3 regions of the Thauera butanivorans genome follow, and region 1 is predicted to be linked to each of the others. Evidence: riboswitches for the same ligand, from Rfam matches in the RefSeq annotation. Region 1 holds a riboswitch; each other region holds the start of a gene.

The links. Region 1 has a riboswitch for cobalamin ahead of ACNQFN_RS04770 (GNAT family N-acetyltransferase). Riboswitches for the same ligand answer to the same signal wherever they lie in the genome.
Region 2: it holds a riboswitch for cobalamin, as region 1 does, so the genes downstream of both, ACNQFN_RS20610 (ABC transporter substrate-binding protein) here and ACNQFN_RS04770 (GNAT family N-acetyltransferase) in region 1, are expected to answer to the same signal.
Region 3: it holds a riboswitch for cobalamin, as region 1 does, so the genes downstream of both, bluB (5,6-dimethylbenzimidazole synthase) here and ACNQFN_RS04770 (GNAT family N-acetyltransferase) in region 1, are expected to answer to the same signal.

What each region holds. Positions count from the first base shown of each region.
Region 1 is NZ_CP183038.1:996,542-1,000,747, reverse strand. It holds gene ACNQFN_RS04780 (GlxA family transcriptional regulator) at 1-609, opposite strand, end outside; gene ACNQFN_RS04775 (YbfB/YjiJ family MFS transporter) at 593-1,951, shown strand; cobalamin riboswitch at 1,951-2,166, shown strand; gene ACNQFN_RS04770 (GNAT family N-acetyltransferase) at 2,323-2,835, shown strand; gene ACNQFN_RS04765 (ribonucleoside-diphosphate reductase subunit alpha) at 2,872-4,206, shown strand, end outside.
Region 2 is NZ_CP183038.1:4,256,801-4,261,006, reverse strand. It holds gene ACNQFN_RS20615 (FecCD family ABC transporter permease) at 1-984, opposite strand, end outside; gene ACNQFN_RS20610 (ABC transporter substrate-binding protein) at 981-1,946, opposite strand; cobalamin riboswitch at 2,148-2,363, opposite strand; gene ACNQFN_RS20605 (DEAD/DEAH box helicase) at 2,455-4,044, opposite strand.
Region 3 is NZ_CP183038.1:1,342,077-1,346,282, reverse strand. It holds gene ACNQFN_RS06505 (nitrate- and nitrite sensing domain-containing protein) at 105-1,397, opposite strand; gene bluB (5,6-dimethylbenzimidazole synthase) at 1,537-2,271, opposite strand; cobalamin riboswitch at 2,319-2,512, opposite strand; gene rlmB (23S rRNA (guanosine(2251)-2'-O)-methyltransferase RlmB) at 2,705-3,469, opposite strand; gene rnr (ribonuclease R) at 3,462-4,206, opposite strand, start outside.

The sequences.
Region 1 (4,206 bases):
ATCCCTGCCGGCCCGGTGGCGGATCAAGTACAGCATCAGATCCATTTGCGCCATGGCCGCGCCGGCGCTGATGACGCCGCGCTCATCCACCAGCATGCGATTCACATCCAGCCGGGCCAGGGGAAAACAACGCTGGAGGAAATCCCCGAGCTGCCAGTGCGTGGTTGCGGTCCGTCCATCGAGCAGACCGGCCATTCCCAGCACGAAAACGCCAGAGCACGACGCCGCGACCTTGCCGCCATGGGCACCGTGCTCGGCCGCCATGGCGGCAAACGCAGCCATGTCCGGCATGTTCATGCGCTGGCGCAGCCTGTCTTCGCGATAGCGGTCGCGGATATTGCCCCCCGAATCCAGCTTCGGGTGGTCCAGGCCGATTCCAGGAATCACCACGACGGCATGCGGCTGGATGGCCACCCGGTCCAGGCGTTCGGCAGCGAGCGTCATGCCGCCCGACAGCGGAATCTGCCGGCGGGTGGACACCACCCGCCATTCCATGGGCTTGCGGCCTCGTGCCGCGGCACTGCGGCCCGCAATGCTCAACACATCCAGGGTCGCGCCGACGCTGGCAGCGAGCGCCCCCTCGGGCACGGCAATGACAAAGTCCGGCATGGTTTGTCCAAAATGGATTTTTCATTGTCATTTTAGACAATTGGACATCCGCTCGAAACCTTCTAGATTGGGCAGCGCCACGCCCGCTGCAGGGCGGCCCTCGATCACGACAGGACGGGAATGTGACATGCGACACTCGCCCAAATGCACCACAACGGCAATGCCGAATGCAGCATCGCTATGGCCGGCGTTCGGCCTGGGCCTGGCGATCGCCGTGGGCAACGGGCTGGCCCGCTTCTCCTATGCCCTGCTGCTGCCCGCCATGCGGGAGGACCTGGCCTGGACCTACGCCCAGGCAGGCTGGCTGAACACCGCCAATGCCCTCGGCTACATCCTTGGTGCGGCAAGCGGCTACTTTTTGCTGCGGCACGCCTCCCCGGCGCGTCTGTTTTCCTGGGGGCTATGGCTCACGCTGGCGGCATTGCCGCTTACCGGGCTGCATGGCTCGCTGGCGTCCCTGACCGCGGCTCGCGCGGCGGCAGGCATCGGCGCAGCCTGGGTCTTCTCCTGCGGCACCGCGCTGATAGCAGCGCGATATCCGGAAACCGATGGCCGCCGGGGAACCGCCATGGGCGTGTTCTTTGCCGGCGCCGGTCTGGGCATCGGCCTGTCGGGCCTGGTGGTGAATCCCTTGCTGGCATGGTCCGGCTCGCAGGGCTGGCCTGCCGCATGGCTGTGGCTGGGCGCACTGGCGCTGCTCCTGTCCGTCTGGCCGCTGAAAGAGGCGCTGAAGGTCCAGCGCGTTTCGAACGCCCCCGCGCGCGGCGCCCTGTCGCTGCGGGGCATGCGGATGGCGCTGCTGGGCTACTTCGCCTTCGCTGCCGGCTACATCGTTTACATGACCTTCATCCTGGCCTGGCTGCACACCCAGCATGGCTCATGGCAGTTGAGCACGCTGGTGTGGCTCGTGCTGGGCATCGGCGTGTCCTTGTCGCCTTTCGCATGGCGCCGCGCGCTGGAACACTGGCCGCCGGCGCTGACGCTGTCGGCCAGTTGCACCGCCACCTGGGCCGGTACCGTGATTCCGCTGCTGAATGCCCATGCGGCCGGCTTGCTGGCTTCCGCCCTGGTGTTTGGCCTGGGCATGTTCATCGCGCCGTCGGCCATCGCAGTGCTGGTACGCCAGAAACTCCCCGCGCCGCAGCTCGCCAAGGGCATGACGCTCTTCACGGTGGTGTTTTCAGTCGGCCAGGCGATTGGCCCGGTGGCGGCGGGCTGGATTGCCGATGAACAGACATTGCGCCAGTCACTGCTGTTCGGTTCCGGGCTCCTGCTGGCAGGAACGCTCCTGCCGCTGCTGGGGCTGGATCGGAAGTTTGACAGCCCGGGGGGCCAGGGCTAATCTGCGCCCCTGTTCATGGTTGCCTGCCGACACCGGCAGGCATGAAAAGGGAATCCGGTGCCGCGCCCGCGCGCGAAACCCGGAACTGCCCCCGCAACTGTAATCGGCGAGTCCTGCGCCCCCTCACGCCACTGGAACAGCAGCACGTTCCGGGAAGGCTGGCGCAAGGCGACGACCCGTGAGTCAGGAGACCTGCCATGCACATCACCTTCAACAGTTTGGGGCGGGGTGTCCCTGACAAGAGGCATGGCTCAGACCATTTCACTTGTTCGCTTTCCTGACGGCCGGGCAGCACCGCATGGCGTGTCCATGCGGGCGATGCGCCGCGTCCAGCCGCCGGAGATCCGCCCTGCCCGTACCGGATCTCCGCCATGTCAGACCTCGCTCGCCCCGCTCCTGCGCTGAGCCCGATGACGCGCTTCGGCCCCGATGACGCGCCCCGCATCCTCGCCCACCTGCTGATGCTCGACACCGACGACCGCATGCTGCGCTTCGGCCACGGCATCCGCGACGAAGGACTGGCCAGCTACGTCGCCCGCCTCGACTACGTCCGGGACCACGTCCACGGCCTGAACGACGCCCGCGGCGACATCGTGGCCCTCGCACATATCGCGATGCACGATGGCGACGTCGACTTCGGCCTCAGCGTGACGCGCCCATACCGCGGCCAGGGCCTGGGCCATGCCTTGTTCAGCCACGTCATTGCCATGGCGCAGCGCGGCGGCGCAGCACGCGTCCTGTGCTACAGCATCAGCCCCGCCGTGCTGCACATGGCCGGCCTCCACGGCTTCCGCCGCAGCGGCGGGAACCCCGCCGCACCGCTGGCGCTGCAACTGCCGAGCCCGGCTCCTGCCAGCCTCTCCCGCAGCCGCGCCGCCGCCTGAACACCTCCACACACTCACTTCCAGACAGGACATCCCGTGGACCGACTCCCCGACTCCCTCCATCGCATCGACCCGCAACTGACCGCTTTCGAAGTCATCCGCCGCAACGGCGCCGTGGTGGCCTTCGACCCGGGCAAGATCGCCGTCGCCATGAGCAAGGCTTTCCTCGCCGTCGAGGGCCGCCAGGGCGCGGATTCGTCGCGCGTGCGCGATCTCGTCGGCCGCCTGACCGAAACCGTCGTCGGCGCGCTGACCCGCCGCCTGCCCGACGGCGGCATGCTGCACATCGAGGACATCCAGGACCAGGTCGAACTGGCGCTGATGCGTTCGGGCGAGCACGACGTCGCCCGCGCCTACGTGCTCTACCGCGAACGCCGCGCCGCCGAACGCGCCGCGCAGAAGGCCGCCGGCATGGACGCCGCAGGCGACGCGCCGGTGCTGCACGTCGTCGATGGCGGGCAGCGCCGGCCGCTCGACCGCGCCGCGCTGCTCGCGACCTGCCGCGAAGCCTGCGAAGGGCTGGCCGACGTGTCCGCCGACACCGTGCTCGAACATGCGCTGCACAACCTCTACGACGGCGTGCCGGTCGCCGCCGTGCGCCAGTCGCTGGTGCTGGCGGCACGCACGCTGATCGAACGCGAGCCCGGCTACAGCCACGTCGCCGCGCGCCTGCTGCTGTCCGCGGTGCGCGTCGAGGTACTGGGCCACGAAGCCTCGCAGGCCGACATGGCCGCCCCTTCAGGCGGATACGTCAGTCATTTCACGCAAGCAATCCAGCTCGGCATCGATGCCGAGCTGCTCGACCCGCGGCTGGCCGACTTCGACCTGAGCCGGCTGGCGGCGGCACTGAAACCCGAGCGCGACCTGCAATTCGACTACCTCGGCCTGCAGACGCTGTACGACCGCTACTTCCTGCACGTGGAAGGCCGCCGCATCGAACTGCCGCAGACCTTCTTCATGCGCGTGGCGATGGGCCTGGCGCTGAACGAGATCGACCGCGAGGCGCGCGCGATCGAGTTCTACCTGCTGCTGTCCTCCTTCGACTTCATGAGCAGCACGCCGACGCTGTTCAACAGCGGCACCCGCCATTCGCAGCTGTCGTCGTGCTACCTGACGACGGTCGCCGACAGCCTGGAGGGCATCTACCAGTCGATCAAGGAAAACGCCATGCTGCAGAAGTTCGCCGGCGGCCTGGGCAACGACTGGACGCCGGTGCGCGCGCTGGGCAGCCGCATCAAGGGCACCAACGGCCAGAGCCAGGGCGTGATCCCCTTCCTGAAGGTGGTCAACGACACCGCAGTGGCGGTCAACCAGGGCGGCAAGCGCAAGGGCGCGGTGTGTGCCTACCTGGAAACCTGGCACCTCGACATC
Region 2 (4,206 bases), 1.4 Mb from region 1:
GCCCAGCATCAGTTCGAAGCCGCCGCTGACCAGCCGCAGCACCACGTCGGCGGCCAGCAGCAGCACCGCGCCGCCGAGTGCGCTCGACACCAGCAGGCGCGCCGGGTGGTAGCCCACCGCGCGGCGCAGCATGTGCGGCACGACCAGGCCGACGAAGCCGATCGCGCCGGTCACGGCAACGCTGGCGCCGACGCACAGCGCGGTGCCGACGACGACCTGCGCGCGCAGGCGGGCGAGATTGACGCCCATGCTGGCGGCCTCGTCCTCGCCCACCGACAGCGCGTCGAGGTCGCGTCCGCAGGTGGCCAGCAGCGCCAGGCCGGCGAGCACGAAAGGCAGGCACAGGCGGATGTCGTCGAAGCTGCGGTCGGCCAGCGAGCCGAGCAGCCACAGCACGATGTCCTGGACGTCGGTCGGGTTGGGGGCGAGGTTGATGGCCAGCGAAGTCAAGGCGCCGGCCAGCGAGGACAGCGCCACACCGGCCAGGATCAGGGTCAGGTTGCCGGTGCCGCGGCGGGCGATGCGGTACAGTACCAGCGTCGCCAGCGCGGCGCAGCCCATCGCCGCCGCCGGCAGCAGCCAGGGCGTCAGCTGGGCGAGGCCGAAGTACAGGCACAGCACCGCGCCCAGACTGGCGCTGGAGCTGATGCCGAGCAGACCCGGCTCGGCGAGCGGATTGCGCAGCAGGCCCTGCAGCGCCGCGCCCGACATGCCGAGCGAAGCGCCGACCAGGATCGCCAGCAGCACGCGCGGCAGGCGGATCTCGGCGACGATGGCATGCTGGCGGGCCAGCGCTTCGGATGCGCCATCGCCGACCGGCAGCAGTGCGGCGGCGACGTCGGCGAGCGCCAGCTGCACCGGGCCGATGCCGAGCGAGACCAGCGCGAGCATGAGCAGGGCCAGCGCGAGCAGGCCATTGAGCGGCAGCGCGACTTGGCTGGTGCGTGGCAGCGGGGGCCGGGATGTGGCTTGGCCGGCCGTCATTGCGGCACCCGTGCCGGTGAGGCGGTGATTTGCTGCCTGGCGCTTGCCGCTTCTTCTGCACCCCCGGCTCCGACAGGGGAGAGGGGCGCCCGGCTTAGAGATGCCCGGCTGCGGGACATCGGGACCGGCGGACTTAGGCGGGCCAATTGTGCGGCGATGTCTTCGGCGGCCTCGATCAACTGCCAGTTGCTGCAGCCCCAGTCGTTGCCGTCCATGCGCACCACCGGCCGTTCGGCGAGCAGCGTCCGCATCTGCGGATGGCGGGCGAAGCCGGAGCGGGCATAGGTGGTGTCGTTGAGCATGCTGCTGACGACGAAGACGTCGGGCGGGTCGGCGACCACGTCCTCCAGCGCGACCCGGCCCCAGCCGCGGCGGCCGGACTCGGTGGCGTGATTGCGCACGCCGGCGGCCTGGAACACCGCGTCGACATAGGTGCCGGCGCCGGCGCTGCCGCCGTTGGGGCGCAGGTAGAGCGCGCGGGCCGGATGCGTGCTTGCCTGCAGGTGGGCGATGCGGGCCTGCACGTCGGCCACCAGCGCCTCGCCGGCGGCGGCGCGGCCGAGCCGGCCGGCGATGTGCCGGGTGCTGGCGAAGATGCCGTTCCAGTCGGTCGGGTAGGGCACGGTGACGATCCCGATGCCGTGGCGTTCGAACAGCGCGGCCTGGTGGCGCGCCTGCCAGCGCCGCGACGCGAGCACGACGTCGGGGCGCAAGGCCAGCACTTCCTCGGCGCTGCCGTCGTTGGCGGGATGGCGGCGGGCCTGTTCGTACATCGCGGTGCGGCGCGGGTCCTGGCTCTTGCGCGACACCGAGACGATCTGCGCCGGTTCGGCCAGGCCGAGCACCAGCATGTCGGCGCACAGGTTGGTCGACATCACGCGCGGCAGCGCCGCGCCGGCTGCAGCGAAGGCGACGGAGCCGGACAGCAGGGCCAGCAGCGCAGCGAGCAGGCGCACGGCCATCTCAGGCGCCAATGCCGGGCGCTTGCACCGTGCCGGCCCTGGAGGCGTGGGAAGAAGGGATGTGGTGGTGCTGGGTGTCCTGGTCCATGGCTGCGGCTGCGCGGGTGCGGCGACGATCGGCCTGCATGGGGTAGGGACGGACAGCGGAAGGCTGGGGCCGGGACGGCCAGGCCAGACGGTGATCGCCCGCACCCCGGGGCAGTGACCTTCAATCGACCAGGCCGGTCTTCTGGCTCTCCTTCGTCCGGATGTCCGCAGCCTTCCCGGGCGAAGCCCAGTGGCAGGGGGGCGGAATCCGTCAGGACTACAGCAGCGGGGGCTGCGCCGGAATGGCCGCTGGAGGCGGCGTCACCGGACTTCCCGTTTCACCCTGGGCGCACGGCGGCGGCACAGGGCACCTGGATCGAATGCGCGCGAAGCTTAAGTGAGGGGACAGGGTTTGGCAAGCCGGCGCCCGCCGCGCGCGGGCCGGGGGCGCGATCGAGCGCGCAGCCCCGGTGGCTCGTGCTCAGCGGTTGCCGCTGCCCGGCTTGGCGGAGAACAGCGCGGCACGCGGCGCGGCGGGGCGATTGCGGCCGGGGCGGGCGCGATTGCCATCGACGTCCGCGCGGCGGTTGTCGACAGCGCGGTTGCCATCGACGTCGCCACGGCGGGATGCGTGGGAAATGCGGTTGCCGTCCACTTCGGGGCGCGACGGCTGCATGCGGTTGCCGTTGATTTCGCGTGGCTCGGCGCTGCGCGGTGCGCGGTTGCCGTCCGCCTCGCCGCGGCGCGGCTGCGGGCGGGCACCCGGCTTGCCCTGGCCGGCGCCACGGTTGCCGGGGGTGGCACGATCGCCTCGTGGCGCACCGGACGGGGTGCCGTTGCGGGCCTGGCCCGAGCGGCCGCCGCGGCGCTGCAGCGGTTCGCGCTGGTGGTCGGCGTCGTGCGCGGCCTCGGCGCCGGCGCTGGGCACGAAGTCCTCGGCCACGGCACGGTCGATGCGACGCTTGATCAGGCGCTCGATCGCGCTTAGCAGCTTGATCTCTTCATCGTCGACCAGCGAGATGGCATTGCCGGCGGCGCCGGCGCGGCCGGTGCGGCCGATGCGGTGCACATAGTCTTCCGGCACGTTGGGCAGTTCGAAGTTGACCACCTGCGGCAACTGGTCGATGTCGAGGCCGCGCGCGGCGATGTCGGTTGCCACCAGCACCGGCAGCGAGCCGTCCTTGAACTGCGCCAGCGCCCGCGTGCGCGCCGCCTGGCTCTTGTTGCCGTGGATCGCGGCGGCGGCGATGCCGTGCTTGCTGAGGTATTCGGCGAGCTTGTTGGCGCCGTGCTTGGTGCGGGTGAACACCAGCGCCTGGAACCACTGCTTTTCCTTGATCAGGTGGGCGAGCAGTTCGCGCTTCTGCTTCTGGCCGATCATGTAGACCGCCTGGTCGACGCGTTCGGCGGTGGTGTTGCGCGGCGCGACTTCGACCGTGGCCGGATCGTGCAGCAGGCCGTGGGCCAACTGGCGGATCTCGTCCGAGAAGGTGGCCGAGAACAGCAGGTTCTGGCGCTTCTTCGGCAGCAGCGCAAGCACCTTGCGGATGTCGCGGATGAAGCCCATGTCGAGCATGCGGTCGGCTTCGTCCAGCACCAGGATCTCGACGCCGGACAGGTCCACGGTTTTCTGCCCGACGTGGTCGAGCAGGCGGCCGGGCGTGGCGACCAGGATGTCCACGCGCTTTTTGAGCGCGCCGATCTGCGGGTTGATGTTGACGCCGCCGAACATCACCAGCGAAGCCAGTGGCAGGTGCTTGCCGTAGGTCTTGACCGATTCCTCGACCTGCGCGGCGAGTTCGCGCGTCGGCGTCAGGATCAGGCAGCGTGGGCGGCCGGGCGGATGCGGGTGGGCGTGGGTCTGCGACAGGATGTGCAACAGCGGCAGCGTGAAGCCGGCGGTCTTGCCGGTGCCGGTCTGGGCGGCGGCGAGCAGGTCGCCGCCGGCGAGCACTTGCGGAATGGCCTGGGCCTGGATCGGCGTCGGCGAGGTATAGCCGGCTTCGCCGATGGCGCGCAGGATGGGTTCGGCCAGCCCGAGGCTGGCGAAAGTGACGACTTCGGAATTCATTCGATGGTTTCCGGCGCCAGTCCGTCGCGCATGCGTGGCGACACCAATCCGGGCTGGCGGGAGAGAGATCCGGGGCGGGCGCCGGCCGGATCGTTGCAGGAGCCGCCGCGGTCGATCGGTCAAGCCGCGGCGAGCCGGCACTATAGAGACTATGCGGGCTTG
Region 3 (4,206 bases), 350 kb from region 1:
TTCATCGGTTTGCCAGCTGGCTGCATGGCGACGCGGCGAGGCCGGATGCACTGCTGCAGTGCAGCATCGACAGTTGCCTGCACATCCCTGGTGCGCCGTCCCGCCTAGTGCCTGCCCAGCACCGGAGCCAGCGCCAGCGTCGCCGCGGCGACCTCGGCCAGGCGCCGCCCCTGGCTCATCGCGGTCTGGCGCAGCAGGCGATAGGCCTCGTCCTCGGACAAGCCGCGGCAGGCCATCAGCAGGCCTTTCGCGCGCTCGATCAGCTTGCGCTCGTCCAGCGCCGCACGCGCCGCGTCGAGTTCGTCGCTCATCGCCTGCAGGCGCTGCGACTGGGCATGGAGCAGATCGACGATCGAACGCCGCAGTTGCGGACCGAAGGGCCCATCGCCCTGGGCAGGCTCTGCCGGCGCGCCCTCCCCGGCCATCTCGGTACCGATCAGCATGTCGAGCGGCGCCCGGATCTCCGCTGCGGTGGACAAGGCCTCCAGCAAAGCAGCCTGGTCCTGCGCCTCGGTCCGTGCCGAGGCGATCCGCCGCGCACAGGATTCGCCCAACCCGCGGGCGAGCGCCACTTCGGCTTCGTGCATCTGGTCGAGGCGCTGCGAGCAGCAGTCGAACCAGGCCTCGGCCAGCGCGGGATCGAGCGCCGAACCCAGCGTCGACGCCAGCAGCATCCGGCGCAGGCGCTCGTGTTCGGCCAGCGGCATGACGGACTGCAGCGCCCGCCACTGACGCAGCACCTCGTCGCCGCAGAAACCTTCGAAGCGCCGAAAGCACTGCGCCTGCGCATCGATCAGGTGCAGGATGGCCTGCACGCGCTCGGGCGCCGGATGGCCCGCAGCGAACAGCGCCGCGCCCAGGGCGCGCTCCTGGCCGGCGAACTCCTTGCCCTGCATCAGGTTGAACAGCGCCACCAGCAGCCGCGAAACCCCGGGATCGACCGCCACGTCGGCGGCCTCGAACACCAGCGCGAGCAAGGCCGCGATGATCTCGCCGTAGCGCGCGGTCGACGCATCGGGCCGGCAGCGCCGGGCGGCGATGTCGCCGCGCAGCCCGGGCAAGCCATCCAGCGCATGCAGTGCAAGCGCGATGCGCGTCAGCAGGCGCGCACCGCCATGCACCGCGCCGCCCGACTTCTCGCCGCCCAGTTCCGGGCGCTTGAGCCAACTCCGGACCCCGGCCTCCGCAGCCCGGCTGGCAAGCAGTTGCGCTTCGCGCTGGGGGCCGAAACGGGCGCCTTCCGAGCCGAGAAAGACGTTGGAAGCGCCGCGTTCCCGCTGGAGCTGGTGGACGAGTTCACTGACCGCCTGCACCAGTTCGCAGCTGAGCGCAAGCCGTTCGAGATCGTCGATTTCGCAGCGGCGCGCTGCGAGCAGAAATGCGAGCGCCGTCTTCATCCTCTCTCCGCAATCCTCGTTGCCGTCGCCGCAGCCGGAATGGCCATGGCGACAACGACAAGCAATTGCCGTGCAAGCCTGTGCACGCCATACCGGGCGGCGGCTGCGCGAAGGCCGAAGAAGCGGAATGGTGGCCCGGCTATGTCGGCATGGCGCGGGAGACGGCGTCGGCGAAACGCTCGCCCGCTTCGTCCGCCTCGCCCTGCCAGCGATCGAAGTGCAGCAGCTCGGTCAGCGGCATGCGCTTGAGCCAGCCGGCCGATTCCAGCTCCGGGCGCTCATGGAAATGGCTGACATGGCCGATGCAGAGGTAGGCGATCGGCACGATCCCGTCGGGAATGCCGAGCGTCTCGCGCAGCGCCTGCGGGTGCAGGATGCTGACCCAGCCCACGCCCAGCCCTTCGGCACGCGCCGCCAGCCACAGGTTCTGCACCGCGCAGACCGCGCTGTAGATGTCCATCTCCGGCATGTGGGTGCGGCCGACCACCACCGGGCCGTTGCGGCTGCGATCGCAGGTGATGCAGAGGTTGAGCGGCGCTTCCAGGATGCCCTCGAGCTTCAGCTTGCGATACGTGCCCCGCTTGCCGGTCTCGAACATCTGTTCGGCTTCGGCATGGGCGGCGAGGAAATCGCGGTGGATCCGCTCGCGCACCTCGCGCGAACGCACGATGACGAAGTCCCAGGGCTGCATGAAGCCGACCGAGGGCGCGTGGTGGGCGGCGATCAGGACGCGCGCCAGTACCTCGTCGGCAATGGGATCGGGCAGGAACTGCCCGCGCACGTCGCGCCGGGTATGGATCGCGCGGTAAACGGCGGCGCGCTCGGCGACGCTGAAGGATGAATCGGTCTGGATGGTTTGTGCATGGCTGCTCACGGAGTCGTCCCCTTGGCGTGAAGCAGTGGGCAGCCGCCGACCAGACGGCTGCTTGGACGCTTCGGGGCCGGTCTTCCGGCTGAGGATCATCCCGTCCGGGCGCCTTCCCGGCCCTTGCAGGCCAGTGGCTGGGCAAACCTTGCCCGGACAGTCCCCTTCACGGCGCTGGGCACGCAGCGGATTTGCACCGCTTTCCCGATTCTCCCGCGCAGGCGCGGGCACCCCGAAGCTCGAAAGACGTGAAGCGTATTGAATCGCGCTGCGGCTGGCAAGCTGCGGCCGGCAAGGTACGCCGCCACCGCTCGGCGAGCCGGATGTGGAAGGTGGCGAAACCCATCGACGGCGGCACACGCCGGGGGTGATGAGTTTCGCCCTCGGCTCCGCGCAGCCCGTTCCACCTTCCCGCAGCGCAGACTCCCTCGGCCGCCACCGCTCATCCGCGCTGGCGGCGCGCCTCGAACAGGCAGATGCCGCTCGCCACCGACACGTTCAGGCTGTCGACGCTGCCGTGCATCGGAATGCGCGCCAGTTCGTCGCAGGTCTCGCGCGTCAGGCGGCGCAAGCCGTCGCCCTCGGCGCCCAGCACCCAGGCCACGGGTCCTTTCTGGTCGATGTCGTACAGCGACTTCTCCGCCTCGCCGGCGGCACCGACCACCCACACGCCGGCCTCCTGCATCTCGCGCAGCGCGCGCGCCAGATTGGTGACGGTGATGTAGGGCACGGTGTCGGCCGCACCGCTGGCGACCTTGACCGCGGTGGCGTTGAGGCCGACGGCGCGGTCCCTGGGCGCGACCACCGCGTGCGCGCCGGCCGCATCGGCGACGCGCAGGCAGGCGCCGAGGTTGTGCGGGTCCTGCACGCCGTCCAGCACCAGGATCAGCGCGTTCTCCTCCAGGCTGTCGAGCACGTCGGCGAGCTTGATGTCGCGCCGCGTCGCATCGACCTTCGCCACCACGCCCTGGTGCCGGCGGGTGCCGACCATGGCATCGAGCTTGTCGCCTTCGCAATACAGCATGCGGACGCCGGACGCCTCGGCCTGGGCGACGAACTTCTTCACCCGCGCGTCCTTGCGGTCGGCCGACAGATGGACTTCCAGCACCGAGTCCGGCGCATGCCGCAGCTTGGCGGACACGGCATGGAAACCGTAGATCAGCCGGCTGGCGGCGCTGGTGTTCGTGTTTGCGGTCGTCTTAGGCACGGCGTTTTTCCTTCGCGGAGGTCTTGCCGCCAGAACGCGCGGCCGGTTTCGAGGCGCGCGATTCTACCGGCTCGGCAGCAACCGCGGCTTTGGCGGTCTTCGCTGGCTTGGCCGATTTCGCTTTTCCGGCCTTTTCCGCCTTGTCCTTCTTGCCGGTCTTCTTCGCCTTCTTCTCTGCCTTCTCGGTCGATTTGGCCTTGCCGGCCTTGGTCTTCGCCTTCACGGTCTTGGCTTTCTTGCCCTTGTCCGCAGCATCCTTGTCCTTCTTGCCGGCCTTCTCCTTCTTCTCCGCCTTGCCACCCTTGCCGGCGGCAGTCTTGCGCGCCTTGGTGGCCGCAGCCTCTTCGGCAGCCAACTTGATCGCCGCGGCCTCCTGGTCGACCGCCTTCTGCCAGATGTCGTCGAGCACGCTGGCGCCGGCGCGGGTGGCCTTGGCCGGCGCCGGGCGGGCACCCTCCTCGGCTGCAGGAAGCGTCGCTGTTTTCGGGGTAGCGGAAGCGCTGGTGCGGGAACGCCGCTTCGGTGCAGCAGCAGGCTTCAGTTCGGGCGCAGCAGCGACTTCAGCCACAGCGGAGGTTTCGGCTGCCTGCGATGCCTCGGCAACGGCCGGCTCGGCAGCGCCGGCTGCCGCAGCTTCGGCCACGGGCTTCGCCTTGCGCGTGCGGGTGCGTCTCACCTTCTCCGGAGGTGCCGCGACTTCGTCCACCGCAGCGTCGGCTGCCGCCGGCTCGGCAACC